2 regions of the Elioraea tepida genome follow, and region 2 is predicted to be linked to the other one. Evidence: riboswitches for the same ligand, from Rfam matches in the RefSeq annotation. Region 2 holds a riboswitch; the other holds the start of a gene.
The links. A riboswitch is a leader RNA that binds a small molecule or an ion and turns the genes downstream of it on or off. The one in region 2 is predicted to bind cobalamin.
Positions count from the first base shown of each region.

Region 1: linked by a shared signal. The riboswitch ahead of metE (5-methyltetrahydropteroyltriglutamate--homocysteine S-methyltransferase) and the one ahead of KO353_RS16825 (TonB-dependent receptor) in region 2 are both predicted to bind cobalamin.

Region 1 covers NZ_CP076448.1:1,444,886-1,452,285, forward strand. Annotated here, with positions in the region: gene KO353_RS06965 (tripartite tricarboxylate transporter permease) at 1-593, shown strand, start outside; gene KO353_RS06970 (hypothetical protein) at 611-751, shown strand; gene KO353_RS06975 (FkbM family methyltransferase) at 748-1,542, shown strand; cobalamin riboswitch at 1,883-2,108, shown strand; gene metE (5-methyltetrahydropteroyltriglutamate--homocysteine S-methyltransferase) at 2,173-4,488, shown strand; gene KO353_RS06985 (RluA family pseudouridine synthase) at 4,613-5,233, opposite strand; gene KO353_RS06990 (cupin domain-containing protein) at 5,272-5,739, opposite strand; gene KO353_RS06995 (quinone oxidoreductase family protein) at 5,744-6,721, opposite strand; gene KO353_RS07000 (methylated-DNA--[protein]-cysteine S-methyltransferase) at 6,779-7,234, opposite strand.
Region 2 covers NZ_CP076448.1:904,101-911,500, forward strand. Annotated here, with positions in the region: gene KO353_RS04355 (iron chelate uptake ABC transporter family permease subunit) at 1-736, shown strand, start outside; gene KO353_RS16660 (hypothetical protein) at 685-798, shown strand; gene KO353_RS04360 (ABC transporter ATP-binding protein) at 840-1,520, shown strand; gene KO353_RS04365 (energy transducer TonB) at 1,517-2,335, shown strand; partial or broken gene KO353_RS04370 (cob(I)yrinic acid a,c-diamide adenosyltransferase) at 2,368-2,960, shown strand; partial or broken gene KO353_RS04375 (TonB-dependent receptor plug domain-containing protein) at 2,961-3,731, opposite strand; gene KO353_RS16825 (TonB-dependent receptor) at 3,762-4,799, opposite strand; cobalamin riboswitch at 5,077-5,294, opposite strand; gene KO353_RS04385 (exopolysaccharide biosynthesis protein) at 5,350-6,033, opposite strand; gene KO353_RS04390 (DUF1194 domain-containing protein) at 6,260-6,946, shown strand; gene KO353_RS04395 (2-aminoethylphosphonate--pyruvate transaminase) at 7,015-7,400, shown strand, end outside.

The DNA of each region.
Region 1 (7,400 bases), 540 kb from region 2:
GCGCGAACTCCTCCTCCGAGGGCGGGGCGATGGCGACGATGCTCGCCCTCGGCATCCCGGGCGGCGGGGCGACGGCGATCCTGCTCGCCGCCTTCGCGATGCACAACGTGGTGGGGGGGCCTCGGTTCATGGACCAGAACCGCGACCTCGTCTACGCCATCATCCTGTCGAACTTCGCCCAAGCCCTGCTCCTGCTCGTCGTCGGCACCGGCTTCGTGTTCGCGGCAAGCGCGATCATGCGGCTGCCGCTCCGCGTCCTCATCGCCTGCGTGCTCGTGCTCGCGACCATGGGCGCCTTCGCGATCGAGGGCTCGATCGCCGGGCCCGTGACGTTGTTCGTCTTCGCCGTGCTCGGCTGGCTGATGTCCTCGGCGGGCTACCCGGTCGCCGCGGTCGTCGTCGGGCTCCTGCTCGGGCAGCTGATCGAGACCGCGCTCCTGCGCGCTTGGCAGCTCTCGGGAGGCGACCCGGCTGAGATCCTCGAGCACCCGGCGGCGCTCGTGATTGTCGTGCTAATGATTGCCTCGCTCGCCGCCACCGCGTGGCGCGACCGCCGCCTGCGGCGCACCGAAGATCTGATCACGCCAGGCTGACCTGGCGGGAGGGGATGATGCTAGAGGAGAGCCTGATCGTCGCGCTCGGCCCGGCGCGCTACCGGGTGCAACGGACGTGGGGCGACCTGCCCGCCGGGGCCGGCGCGCCGACCGACGTCGCCTGTGCCGCGGCCGTCCGCCTTCAGGCCGGGTCGTGATCCGTCCGACCCTGCGCGGCCGGCTCGACCGTGTCGCACACATCGTCAAGGCGGTGACGCAACAGCACCATCGCGATCTTCTGCCGCTGCTGCGGCCGGTCGTCGCCTCCGATGCCGTCATCCTCGATGTCGGCGCCCATGCCGGCCAGTTCACCAAGCTCTTTGCGCGGCTTGCTCCGCGCGGCCGGATCCTCGCCATCGAGCCATCCCCCTACGCGCTTGGGATCCTGCGCCTCGTGGTCGCGCTGCGGCGGCTCCGTCAGGTCGAGATCGTGCCGGTCGGTGTCTCGGACGCTCCGGGAACGGCCACGCTTCTGACCCCGATCAAGCCGTCCGGTGCCGTCGGGTTCGGCTTGGCGAGCTTCGCGCGGCGGGTCGACCGCGCGGCGCACCGGTCGGACGCCGTTGCGGTGGAGACGCTGGACGCGATCGCGGACCGCTTTCGGCTCGCGCGCATCGATCTGGTCAAATGCGACATCGAGGGGTTCGAGGTGCACGCGCTCCGGGGAGCGCGGCGCCTGCTCGAGCGCTTCCGCCCGGTCCTGTTGCTCGAGATTTCCTCAGCCTCGCTCGCGCGCGCGGGCGAGACCCCGGACGCGATCTGGTCGCTTCTGGCGCCGCTCGGCTATCGCGGCCGGCGCCTCGGCGAGCCGGCGTGGGACGACGGCTTCCGCGGCGATGGCGACTATCTGTTCGCCACGCCCGACCGGACCGAACTGACCGATCCCCCACTCCGAAGCGTGGCGGGCGATCGTTCGCAGCGTCGGCTGACGCCGGCCGGCAGAGCGTAACCCCTGCGGCTGCGAGCGCTGCCGGTGCCTCGCTGACCACGGAACCGCGGCAAAGCCGCCGCGCTGCAAAGGGGGCGACGCGGTGAGGCGCGGCCAGGCTTCGCGCATCGCATCTCGCCTGTCGAGCGAGTTGTCCGCGCGGGCGGTCGCGGCCGGGCTTGCCCGCGCGTCCTCTGGCGGCCACGCCTCAGGGGCTGTCGAGGGAACGGGGATTCCGGCTTCGGCTGGCGTCGCCTGGCGGCTGCCCAGCCGGACGGGTGTTCGGCTGGCGGAAGAGCGTGCGCTGCGAGGGGCTTCGCCTTTGCTCGACCGCGGCACTTGATCGATAAAAGATATAAGGATAACTTTATGAGGCGTCGGTCCCGCGCGAGCGGGCGAAGAGGGAAGTCCGTACGGGGAATGCCCCCAAGTCGGACGCTGCCCCAGCAACTGTCGGCGGGAAGTCGCCGGTCCAAGCCTCCGTCGGAGGCGTCACTGTGCCACGGCACGGGAAGACCGGACCGGCGATGACGGGCGCGAGCCCAGCACCCGCGAGCCAGGAGACCTGCCGACGCCGTGCAGCCCGTTACTGCGGGAGCGCGCCACCCTTTCGACCGGGCTGGGTGCACCGGGAGACGGAGACCGACTGCGATGACGATCGCCAGCAATCTCGGCTACCCGCGCATCGGGCCACGCCGCGAACTCAAGACCGCCCTCGAAGCCTTCTGGGCCGGCAAGTCCACCGAAGCCGACCTGCTCGCTACCGTAACCGCGCTGCGCGCCGGCGCGCGCGCGGTCCAGCAGGGCAGCGGCATCAGCCATATCCCCTCGGGCGATTTCGCTCTCTACGACCACGTGCTCGAGACTGCCTGCGCCTTCGCCGCCATCCCCGAGGGCTATGGCTGGTCGGGCCACGGGCCCGCCGGGCTCGCAACGATCTTCGCGCTCGCGCGCGGTGCGCGCGGCACCGCGGCGGAGCGGGAGGCGGGCATCCCCGGCACGGCCACGGCGCTCGAGATGACGAAGTGGTTCGACACCAACTACCACTACCTCGTGCCGCGCCTCTCGGCGCGAATGCGCTTTCGCCTGCTGCACAACCGCTGGGCCGAGGCTTATGCCGACGGGGTGGCGCATGGCACGCGCACGCGCCCCGTTCTGCTTGGCCCGGTCTCGTTCCTCCTCTTGTCCAAGACCGAGGACGGATCGCGCCCGCTCGAGCTTCTGCCCGCCCTGCTGCCGGCCTACGCTGAGGGGTTGCGCGGCATCGCCGAAGCCGGCGCCGCCTGGGTACAGATCGACGAACCCTGCCTCGTCATGGACCTCCCGCCCGGCGCTGCGGAGGCCTATCGCACCGGCTTTCGTGCGCTTGCGGATGCCGCGCCGGGGCTGAACCTGCTGCTGACCACCTATTTCGAGGGCCTGCGCGACAATCTCGCGCTGGCTACCTCGCTGCCGGTCGCTGGCTTGCATGTGGATCTCGTCCGCGCGCCCTGGCAGCTCGACGACGTGCTGGATGCACTCCCGAAGGATCGCTGGCTCTCTCTTGGCGTCGTGGACGGCCGCAATGTCTGGCGCACCGACCTGCGCCGGGCGCTCGCGCAGCTCCGCGCCGCCGAGGCGGCGGGCTTCGGCAGGCGGCTGATGGTCGCGCCCTCTTGCTCGCTGCTTCACGTGCCGCACAGCGTCGCGATGGAGACCACGCTCGACCCAGCGCTGAAGCGCCGCCTCGCCTTCGCCAACGAGAAGCTGAAGGAGGTCGCCATCCTGGCGCGCGCCGTGGACGAGGGCGAGCAGGCCGTCGCGGCCGCGTTCGAGGAGAGCGACCGGGTGCTCGCCGAGGCCCGCCAGGATGCCCGGCTGCACGATCCGGCGGTCGCTGCGCGCCTCGCTGCCATCACGCCGGAGATGGAGCGACGGGCCAGCGCCTATCCGGTGCGCGCCATCGCGCAGGCCGCGCGGCTCCGCCTACCGAAGCTGCCGGTGACGTCCATCGGCTCCTTCCCCCAGACGACCGAGGTCCGGGCGCTGCGCGCACGCCTCGCCCGCGGCGAACTCGACCAGGAAGGTTACGAGGCCGAGATCGAACGCCTGATCGCCGACGCGGTGCGCTGGCAGGAGGAGATCGGTGTGGACGTACCGGTCCATGGCGAGTTCGAGCGCAACGACATGGTGAAGTACTTCGGCGAACAACTCTCTGGCTTCGCTTTCACGAAGCACGGCTGGGTGCAATCCTACGGCAGCCGCTGCGTCGCCCCGCCGATCATCTGGGCGGACGTCTCGCGCCCCGCCCCGATGACCGTCCGCTGGTCGGCCTACGCGCAGTCGCTGACGGACAGGCCGATGAAGGGCATGCTGACCGGGCCCGTGACAATGCTGCAATGGTCCTTCGCGCGCACCGACATCCCGCGCGAAACCATTTGCCGGCAGATCGCGCTCGCGCTCCGCGACGAGGTGGCTGACCTCGAGGCCGCCGGCATCCCGATCATCCAAATCGACGAGCCGGCCTTCCGGGAGGGGCTGCCGCTGCGCATGGCGGACCGTGCCGACTATCTCCGCTGGGCCGTCGCCTGCTTCCGCCTCGCCTCGAGCGTGGTGCGCGACGACACTCAGATCCACACCCACATGTGCTACAGCGAGTTCAACGACATCATCGCCGATATCGCGGCGATGGACGCCGACGTGATCTCGATCGAGACCGCGCGCAGCAACATGGAGCTGCTTGAGGCCTTTCTGGACTTCAACTACCCGAACGAGATCGGGCCGGGCGTATGGGACATCCATTCGCCCCGCGTTCCCACGGCCGAGGAGATGGCTGGGCTGTTGCGCCGCGCGACCAATCGTATTCCCGTCGAGCGGCTGTGGGTGAACCCCGATTGCGGCCTCAAGACACGCAGCTGGAGTGAGGTCAAGCCCGCGATGTTCAACCTGGTGAACGCCGCTCGGAAACTGCGTGCCGAACTGACGTGACCAAAAGCCCCGCGCCCTGGATCGCAGGGCGCGGGGCTCCCACGCGACGTGCGGTCTGGAACGACGCGCAGCGGCCCAGCAACCGCGGCAGCGGCGGCACCGCGCCGCGCGGGCGGGCGCCACCTTACCCCTTCCAGCCGCAGGCCGAGAGCGCCTCCACCATGTGCGCCGGCACGGGCGCCTCGACCGTGATCGTCTGGCGCCCGGCCCAGCCCGGGATCGTCACGCTGCGCGCGAGAAGCTGCAGTCCCTCCTCAGCCGCCGCGCCATGCAGCCGGTCGCCGAGGATCGGGAAGCCCGACGCGGCACAATGGACGCGGAGCTGGTGCGTCCTGCCCGTGCGCGGCGCGAGCGCGAGCCAAGTGATCCCCCCACCGCGGCCGAGCACGCGCCAGGCCGTCACCGCCGGCTGGCCGCGCGGGTCGGGCAGAACCCGCCACCCGCCCGCGCGCGTGCTCACCTTCGCAAGCGGCAGCGCGATCTCCCCCGCCTCCGCTTCGGGCCCGCCGCGAACGACCGCCCAGTAGGTCCTGCCGATCCGGCCCTCAGCGAACAGCCGCCCGAGCGCGGCAAGCGCCGGGCGCGTTCGGCCCAACACGAGGCAGCCGGCCGTGTCGGTGTCGAGCCGGTGCGCCGGCTCCGGCCGGCGGCGCTTGCCGAAACGGAACTCCTCGAGCCAGTCCTCCACCGAGGCTCGGGCGCGCGGGCCGGGATGCGTGGGGAGGCCCGCGGGCTTGTCGATCACGAGCACCGCCTCGTCGCGGAAGAGAAGCTCGGGCTTCCCTACCAGGGCGTTCCGTCCGCTCGGGTGAAGCGTCTCCCGCCGTCCGGGCCAGGCTCGGCACGGAGATCGTCGTCCGGATAGGTGACGACGTCGCGCTCCGTCGCCCGCGTGCCGACGACGGGGAACAGCCCCAACGAATCGCTCCGGTTTACGAGGTGGTGCGCATCGCCGGTCCCTGCCGGGACGCCGACGGCCATGCCGGGGCCGACCTCCTGCTCCCCGTCATCGGTGACCAGGGTGAGCACCCCCTCGAGAACGAGCACGAACTCGTCCTCGGCGCTGTGGGCGTGGCGGAGCGCGCTCGCCGCACCAGGAGAGAGGCGGACGAGGTTCACCCCGAACTGGCCGAGGCCCAAGGCGTCGCCGAGCCGGCGCACGTGCCGCCCCGCCACGCTCGCGCGGAACGGCTCGGGGTAGGCCGAGCCGCTCCGCTCCTCGACCGCGTCGACGGGGATCGCGCGCGCCATCGCCTCAGGGGATGAGGACCGTCGAGCCGGTGGTGCGCCGCCCCTCGAGGGCGCGGTGCGCCTCCGCCGCGTCCTTGAGCGGGAAGCGCTGGTTCACCTCGATCTTCACCGCTCCTTTTTGCACGACCTCAAACAGGGCGGCGGCGGAGGCGGCGAGGTCCTCGCGCTTGGCAGTGTAGCTCGCGAGCGTTGGGCGGGTGAGGAACAGCGACCCCTTCGCCGCGAGCAGGCCGATCTCGAACGGCGGCACGGCACCGGAGGCGTTGCCGAAGGACACCATCAGGCCGAGCGGGGCGAGACAGTCGAGCGACTTCATGAAGGTCTCGCGCCCGACGCTGTCATAGACGACAGGCAGCATCTTGCCGCCGGTGATCTCCTTCACCCGCGCCTGGAAGTCCTCGCGCGTGTAGACGATCGGGTGGTCGCAGCCATGCGCCTTGGCGAGCGCCGCCTTCTCGTCCGAGCTCACGGTGCCGATCACCGTCGCGCCGAGATGCTTCGCCCACTGGCACATGATCAGCCCGACCCCACCGGCGGCAGCGTGGATCAGGATGGTCTGGCCCGGCTGAACCTTGAAGGTCCGGCGCAGCAAATACTCGGCCGTCATGCCCTGGAGCATCATCGCCGCCGCCATCTCGAACCCGATCGCGTCGGGCAGCTTGACGAGACGGTCGGCCTTCAGCGTGCGGTACTGGGCGTAGGCGCCGATCGGGGCGGTGGCGTAGGCGACACGGTCGCCCGGCTTGAGGTCGGTCACGCCCTCGCCCACCGCCTCGACCGTGCCGGCCCCCTCCATGCCGATGGTCGCGGGCAGGGCGGGCGGCTTGTAGAGGCCGGTGCGGAAATAGATGTCGATGTAGTTGAGGCCGACGGCCGCATGCTTGACGAGCGCCTCGCCGGGGCCGGGCGAGGGCATCGGCACCTCCTCCCAGCGCAGAACCTCGGGGCCGCCGTGCTCGTGGATTCGGATGGCGTGATTCATCGCAGGCTCCCGGTGCAGGTTGTGGTCGTTCTCTCGTTTCGCGGTCAGGCCGGCCGGTCAGACAGGCGGGAGGACCTGCTCGAGGGCGAGCAGGTGGCGTTTCGTGTCGAGCCCCGCACCGCCCGAGTAGCCGCCGAGAGAGGCGCTGCCGACGACGCGATGGCAGGGGATGATGATCGGGATCGGGTTCGCACCGCAGGCGGCGCCGACGGCGCGGGCGGAGCTGCCGAGGCGGGCGGCGATTTCCCCGTAGCGCATCGTCTGGCCCGGGGGAATGGCGCGCATCGCCTCCCAGACGCGGCGCTGGAACGGCGTTCCCGCCGGCGCGAGCGGCAGGTCGAAGCACGTGCGGGGATCGTCGAAATAGGCTTCGAGCTGCCGCTTCGCCTCGACCAGCACCGGCGTCCGCTCGCCGCTGCCGGCGCCGCGGCCCCATTCGAGCGCGATGATGGAGCCGCCCTCCTCGAAGACGGTGAGTTCGCCGAACGGCGAGTGCAGCGAAAGGTGCGGCACGGCTTCCCCATCTGGGCCAGGGCCGTCCTCCGGGGCGGCGCATGGCGGGGGGATTTCGCGCCCAGGCGAGCGGGGCGTCAAGTCGCCACCCTGCCGCCCAGGGCTCGCGTCCGGGATGGCTCCGGCGGCTTGACGGGGCCTAAGGTGCTTGCTGCGATGCGGCAGA
Region 2 (7,400 bases):
CGGCGCCGGCCTCGGCGCGGCCGGGGCGGCGCTGCAGGGCCTGTTGCGCAACCGTCTCGCCGAACCGGGCCTGCTCGGCGTCACGGGCGGCGCCTCCCTCGGCGCGGTGCTCGCCTACTATTACGGTGCCGCCTCGGTCGCCTCGCTCGCCCTGCCAGCGGGAGGGCTCCTCGGCGCGGCCGCCGCCGCGGGCGCAATCCTCGCCCTTGCCTCACGCACCGGAACCGGGGCCTCGCTCGTGCTCGCGGGCATCGCCGTCGCCTCTCTCACGGGGGCGGCAGTCGCGGTCGCCCTCTCCTTCGCCCCCAACCCCTTCGCTCTTGCCGAGATCACGGTGTGGCTCCTCGGCAGCCTCGAGGACCGGGGCTGGCGCGAAGTGGCCCTCGCCCTGCCTGCGGTCGCCCTAGGGCTTGCCCTGCTTCTTGGCCTCGGCCGGCGTCTCGATGCGCTCTCGCTTGGCGAGGCGACGGCGGAAAGCCTCGGCGTCGATGTCGCGGCGACCGTGCGCCGAACCGCCGCCGGAGCGGCCCTCTCGGTCGGCGCAGGCGCTGCCGTCGCGGGCGGCGTGGGCTTCGTCGGGCTGATCGTGCCGAATCTCTTGCGCTTTGCCGCCGGCGAACGGGGCCGGGTGCGCTGCTCCTGCCCTCGGCTCTCGGCGGGGCGTCCCTCGTGCTCGCCGCCGACATTTTCGTGCGCCTCCTTCCGCTTCAGCAGGAGCTTCGGCTCGGGGTGCTGACCTCGCTTCTCGGGGCGCCGATGCTCCTGCAGCTCGCGGTCGCGCAAGCCGGGCGGTCGTGATCGCCGCGCGTGACCTCGTGGTTCGTCGCGGGGAGAGGCGCGTGCTCGACGACGTCTCGCTTATTCTCGAGCGCGGCATGCTCACCGCTCTCGCCGGGCCGAACGGGGCGGGCAAGACGACGCTGCTCTCCGTGCTCGCGGGGCTTTTGGTTCCCGATGCAGGGGGAGTGAGCCTCGAGGGCGTGCCGCTCGCCCGCCTCGATCGGCGCGAGCGGGCGCGGCGTGTCGCTTGGCTCGAACAAGGAGCCCGTGCTGCATGGGGGATGACGGTGCGCGAGGTCGCGGCGCTCGGCCGTCTGCCGCATGGCGACCGGGGAGAGGCAGAGGTCGCGGCCGCGCTTGCCGCCTGTGGGCTCGAGGCGCTCGCCGAACGTCGGGTCGACACGCTCTCCGGCGGCGAGGCAAGGCGGGCGATGCTCGCGCGCGCGCTCGCGACCGGGGAGGACGCGCTTTTGCTCGATGAACCTGCCGCCGATCTCGACCCTGCCCAAAGCTTCGCCCTGATGCGCCTGTTGCGCCGCGAGGCGGAACGCGGCCGGGTGGTGGCGGTGGTTCTGCACGACCTCGGGCTCGCCGCCCGCTTCGCCGACCGGATCGTGCTCCTCGCCGCGGGTCGCATCGCGGCGGACGGCCCGCCCGAGGAGGTGATGACGCCCGAGCACGCAGGACGGGTGTTCGGGGTGAGAATCGGCACCGACGCGATGCCGAGGGTTCTGCCATGAGGGTGGCGGCCGCAGCCGCGCTGTTTCTGCACGCCGCAGCACTTGCCCTGATCCTGCCGACCGGCGTGCTGCGCAGAGGGGCGGACGTTGCGGGCGAAGCCCCTGGCATTCCCGTGGTTCTCTCGCCCGGCGGCGGCGAGGAGGCCGAGGATGTCGAGGGAGTGCCGCCGGATCCGCGTGACGCGCACCGAGCGCCCGAGGCTCGAGAGAGCGCGCCGCCGGCCGCGATGGCGCACGATGCGTCGGCGGAAGCGGCAATGGACCAGGCCGCGTCGGCGGAGGCGACGGTCGAGGCGGTGGCCGAGACCGCGGCACGGACGCCCGCGGAAACGCTTCCGCCCCCTCACGAGGAGGCAGCCACCGCCGCCCCGACGGCCTCCACTCTGCCCCTGCCGCCTCCCCCGCCGCCTGAGCCGCCGCCGCGCCGCGCCGAGGCACGGCGGAGCGGGCAGTCTCCCGGCGCGACGGCGCCTGCCGCCTCGGCCTGGAGCAGAGCGGCGGAGGAGTCGGCCGGGTTCGGTGCCGCCGCCCTCGCCCTCGACACACGCCCGGCGACGGTGGGGCGCCGCGTCGATCCCGTCGTGCCCCTCGAGGCACGGCAGAGGCGGATCGAGGGAACGGTGGTGCTCGCGGTCACGGTCAGCGCCGCGGGCACTCCGTCGGCAGTGGACGTCCTGCGATCGAGCGGCCATCTGCTGCTCGACCGGGCGGCGCAGGAGGCGCTCTGGCAGTGGCGGTTCGACCCGGCCCGGCGCGGCGGCGTGCCGGTCGAGGAACAGGTCGCCATCCCCATCACCTTCCGCATCATCGACTGAACGTCACGGCAACGGAACGGGAGAGGAGGGCAATGGTCAGGCTCGATCGCATCACCACACGCGGCGGCGACCGCGGGCAGACCTCGCTCGGCGACGGCACGCGCGTGGGCAAGGACACGCCGCGGATCGAGGCGATCGGCAAGGTGGACGAGACGAACGCGGCGATCGGCCTGTTGCGGCTCATCACCGGCGCGGGCGAGCCTGGTTCGGATCTCGCCGTGGCCGATGCGATGCTCGCGCGCATCCAGCAGGACCTGTTCGACCTCGGCGCCGATCTCTGTGTTCCGTTCGCTCCCCGCGAGGCGGACGGCGCGGCGCTCCGCATCGTTCCGGGGCAAATCGCGCGGCTCGAGGAGGAGGTCGCGCGCATGAACGGGGAGCTGCCGCCGCTGAAGTCCTTCGTGCTTCCGGGCGGCAGCCCGGCTTCGGCCTGGGCGCACCATGCGCGGACGATCGCGCGCGCCGCCGAGCGCGGGCGACGGTAGCCCTCGCCAACGCCGAGCCGGTCAACCCAGAGGCGGTGCGCTACCTCAACCGCCTCTCCGATCATCTGTTCGTGCTTGGCCGCTGGCTCAACGGCCGCGGCGCCACCGAGGTGCTGTGGCAGCCGGGCGCGACGCGCTGATCACCAGCGCGCCGTGAGCCCGGCGAACACCGAGCGACCGGGCGTGCGGTAGCCGTTCGTCGGCTCGAAGTCGCTGTCGCCGATGTTGCGTGCGAGCGCGATCAGCCTCAGCGTCTCCGTCAGTCGGTAGCTTGCCGAGAGGTTCGCGAGCACGCCGGAGGGGGAAATCCCCCGCCCGGCGAATTGCCCGTCATCCGTGTAGAGCACGTCGCGGAAGCGCCCGACGAACACGAGCTCCGGGCTCAGGGTGAAGCGGCCGAACACGAGTTGCGCCGAGGCCGAGGCCGCATGTTCCGGCCGGCGCAGCAGGCGCGTATCGTCCTGCGCGTCGCGCGCGTCGGTGTAGGTGTAGGTGGCGATGAGCGTGGCCCAGCTTGCGGGCCGCAGCGTCAGCACCGCCTCTGCGCCCTCGATCTTCGCTCGGCCCACGTTCTCGTTCCGGCCGATCGGGAACGGGCCGACATACTGGATAAGGTCGGTGATCCTGCTCGAGAACCAGGTCGCGCCGAGCGTCACGCCGTCAGCCAGACCGAACAGCGGGAGATCGGCTTCCGCCCCCACCTCGACGCTGCGGCCGCGCTCGGGGCGGAGCAGCGGGTTGCCGCCGAACCCGAAGCGATCGAAGAGATCGGGAGCACGGAAGCTCGTCCCGTAGGCGGCCTTGATGCGGCTTGCGATCTCGGGCAGCTGGACGACGACGCCGAGGCGCCAGGTGTTGGCCGTGCCGAAGCCTTCCGCATCCTCCCGCCGCACTTGCGCGGTAAGGTCAAGGCGCCCGAAGAGGCGCCCCTGAAGCCCGGCTTAGAGGCCGTCGCTCCGGTCCGTTTCCTTGAGGCTGGAGAAGCTCGTGTCTGTGTCTAGACCCTCCCACCGGCGCGACGCCCCGAACGTCACCGCCGCGAGGCCGACCGGCCCGAGATCGGGAAGCCGCAGCGTGTTGTCGAGCGAAACGATGTCACGCTGCCCCTCAGAGCGGTCGTCCGTGCGGCTGTTAGAGAACTCGTCCGGCCGGTTCCGGAGCGACCGGACATAGCGTGTGCGCACCACGCTGAGCCGTGTCTCAAGCGCCTCGCCGAGCGGTGTCAGCGTCACCGCTCCCCCGAACACGCCGAGCCTGTCACGCCCCTCGTAGTTCCGGTCGTCGACGAGGCGCCCCGCGTTGTCGAAACCGTCGAGGCCATAGGCCGCGTAGCGCTGCCTGCCGAAGACGTCGAGCCTGACCCAGGGCGCTGGCTGCAGCCCAAGCCGCGCCGCCCCGGTCTGGCCGCGGAAGCCGTCGCGTTCGCCTGTGTTCAAGCGCAACCGGTCGGCGATCGCGTTCGAGCCGTGCCGCGAGAGCGACTCGAGGCTGATCGAGCCGTCGACGGGGCCGTGACGGAGGGAGGCGAAGACTCGCCCCGACGCCTCGCGTGGGTAGCCGGCGCCGATCTGGGCAGAGCCTGCGACGGCGCGGTCTGTGGCACGGCGGGTGATGATGTTGATAACGCCGCCGACGGCATTCGAGCCGTAGAGCGTCGACATCGGGCCGCGCACGATCTCGATGCGTTCGACATCGCCGAGCGTGTCCTTGCCGAAGTCGAACGCGCCGCCCGGGTTCGAGGGGTCGTTGACCGGGACGCCATCGATCAGCACGAGGGTGTGCTTGCTCTCGGCGCCGCGGATGAAGGCGAAAGCCTCGGCGCCGGGCCCGCCGGAGGACCGGATCCGCAGCCCCGGCACGGCCGTCAGCGCCTCGGCGAGCGTGGCGTAGCCCCGCTCCTCGATGGTGCGGCGGTCGATCACCGTCACGCCCGCGGCGATCCGCTCGAGGGGGGTGGGTATACGTGTCGCCGTGACCACCGTCTCTGGCAGGGCGCGTAAGGGCGATGCCTGCTCCTGCGCCAAGGCGGGCGCGGTGTGGCTCAGGGCAAGAGGGCGGCGAGGCAGGTCCCCGCGCTGAAGGCGTTGCGCATGCAGTGCTCCTTTTCTGTCGAGGACAGGCGGAGCGCTGCCGTGCGCGGCAGGACCGAAGCGTCATGACCATGTCCGTCCGCCCCCCAGCGGCACGACACACCCCACCCGGTTGTCGCCGCATGCGGACTTCTGTCCGTTGCGCAGGTTCACCCCGCCCCGCGCGCGCGAATGACTGGCGCCGGCCGGTCTCCTGGCTCGCGAGGGAGGGCGATCGCCCTGCGCTCCTGCCGCCTTCCCAGACGATGCGGTGCCGCATCATCCAGTGGCCTGCGCCACAAACTCCTCGCCTACAGTTGCGGGGGCGGCCGCGGCTCCGGACGGAAGGCCCTCACCCCGTTCCCGTTTCAGTCCTCTCGGGCCACCGACGCCACAAACGAGCGTGCACCGGTCGTCTCCGTGCCGCAACCCCTTGACAGGAGTCGCGACGCGATCCCGGTCAGAAGATGACGCCGAGCCCCTGGGCGAGGATCCATCCGAAGCCGCCGATGATCGAGAGCGCGAGCACCGAGGCGCCGACGCCGACCACGGCCCCGGCGAGGATCAGCCGCGTGTCCTCCTCCATCAGCCCGAAGGCCATGATCGCGCAGGCGAGGCTGGTCGGCCCGTTGGTCAGCGGCAGCGGGATGGTGACGAGGAAAGCGAGCCACGCGCCGTAGAAGCCGATCAGCCGTGCGCCGATCGCGCCGGTCAGAAGCGAGGGCCGCGGCCGGACATGGCGTTCGATTCGCTTGAGCCACGGCATCGACTTCTCGACGATCATCAGAAGGTCGGTCTTCTTCAGCGACCTCCGCGTCAGAACCTCCGGAAGCCGCGGCTCGGGCAGACCGAGCGCCATCTGCATGCAGACGATAAAGAGCGGAATGCCGAAGATCGGCGACCAGCCCGGAATGTAGATCGGGATCAGGTTTGGAATCGCGAAGAGGATGACGAGCACCCCGTAGCCGCGTGTGCCGAAGGCATGGATCAGCTCGCCGAGCGTGATCCGCTCGGCCGGCCAGTCGCGCGCGAGATGCAACATCAACTCAGAGACCGGCAGGTGCGCAGAGGGCGCCATGAAGTCGTCGTGCCGGTGCGGCGGCGCCGTCGTCGCAGGCACGGACTGTCGGGTGGTGTCCAGCACCGAAGCCCCCTTGACCCGGGCCGCCGCGCGCAGCCCGCCCCTGTAGATCAGGATCTGGGCAGGAGTGTCCCCGCCTCGGCATTCGCCGACGTCCCCTCTGCTCTTCATAGCGTAACAGCGCCGTGGTGGAAGGGCAGCTAAATTCGGTGTCACGCACCGCCACCGCGGCGTGCGAGGGCGGACCTGGGGCTGGTGCCGCCGCCGCCTCCTGCGGCAACTTCCGTCCATGCCGATCACCCGACGCGCCGCCCTCGCCTCCGCCCTCCTTCCGACTGCCCTTCCCGTGGCCACGGCAGAGCCGGTCGATCTCGCGCTCGCGCTCGCGGTCGATGTCTCGGCGAGCGTCGATTTCGCCGAGTTCGGCCTGATGATGGGCGGCTACGCCGCGGCGTTCCGGGACGCCGAGCTCATTGCGCGCGCCACCTCGGGGCCGCGCGGGGCGGTCGCCGTCGCCGTCCTCCTCTGGGCCGGCCCGGGCGAGCACGATCTCGCTGTTACCTGGAGCAGAGTCGGCGGGGCGGAGGAGGCGGAGGCCGTGGCGGCGGCGATCGACGCGACCCCGCGCATCCTCCCGCCCGGGGCGACCGCGCTCGGCGAGGCGCTCATGGCTTCCGCTGCCCTTCTCGCCCGCTGCCCCTTCCCGGCGGCGCGGCGGGTGATCGATGTCTCCGGCGACGGGCCCGCCAACGCCGGCGTCCCGGCACGCGCCGGGCGTGCGGCCGCGGAGGCTCTCGGCATCACGGTCAACGCGCTCGCCGTCGTCCACGAGGAGCCCGAGCTCGAGGCCTATTACGCCGAGGAGGTGATCACCGGCCCGGGCGCGTTTGTACTGCGCGCGGAGACCTACGAGGACTTTGCCGAAGCCATTCGACGCAAGCTCCTGCGCGAGATCGGGGCGGCGCTCGTCGCATGAGCGGGGCCGATGGCACCGCCGAACGGCCGGCACTGGAAACCGCACCGAGACGGTGGCATCAGGGGACGATGACAGAGCCCCCGCTTCTCCTCATCCCCGGCCCGGTTCAGACCCACCCGCGCGTAAAGGCCACCATGGCGCAGGACATCGCGCCCTGGGACAACGACACGCGCACGCGCTATGCCGCCCTGCGCGAGCGCCTGCGGGCGATCGCCGGCGGCATCGAGGGTGAGCATGTCTGCCTCCCCCTGCAGGGCTGCGGCCATTTCATCGTCGAGGCCGCACTCCGCACCTTCGTCGCGCCGGGGACGAAGGTTCTGATCCCGAACAACGGGAACTACGGGACGCGGATGATCCGGCTTGCCCGCGAGGCGGGGCGGGTCGCTGTTGCGATCGAGATCCCGGAAGGCGAACTTGCCACCGCGCAGATGGTGGAAAAGGCGCTTGCCGAGGA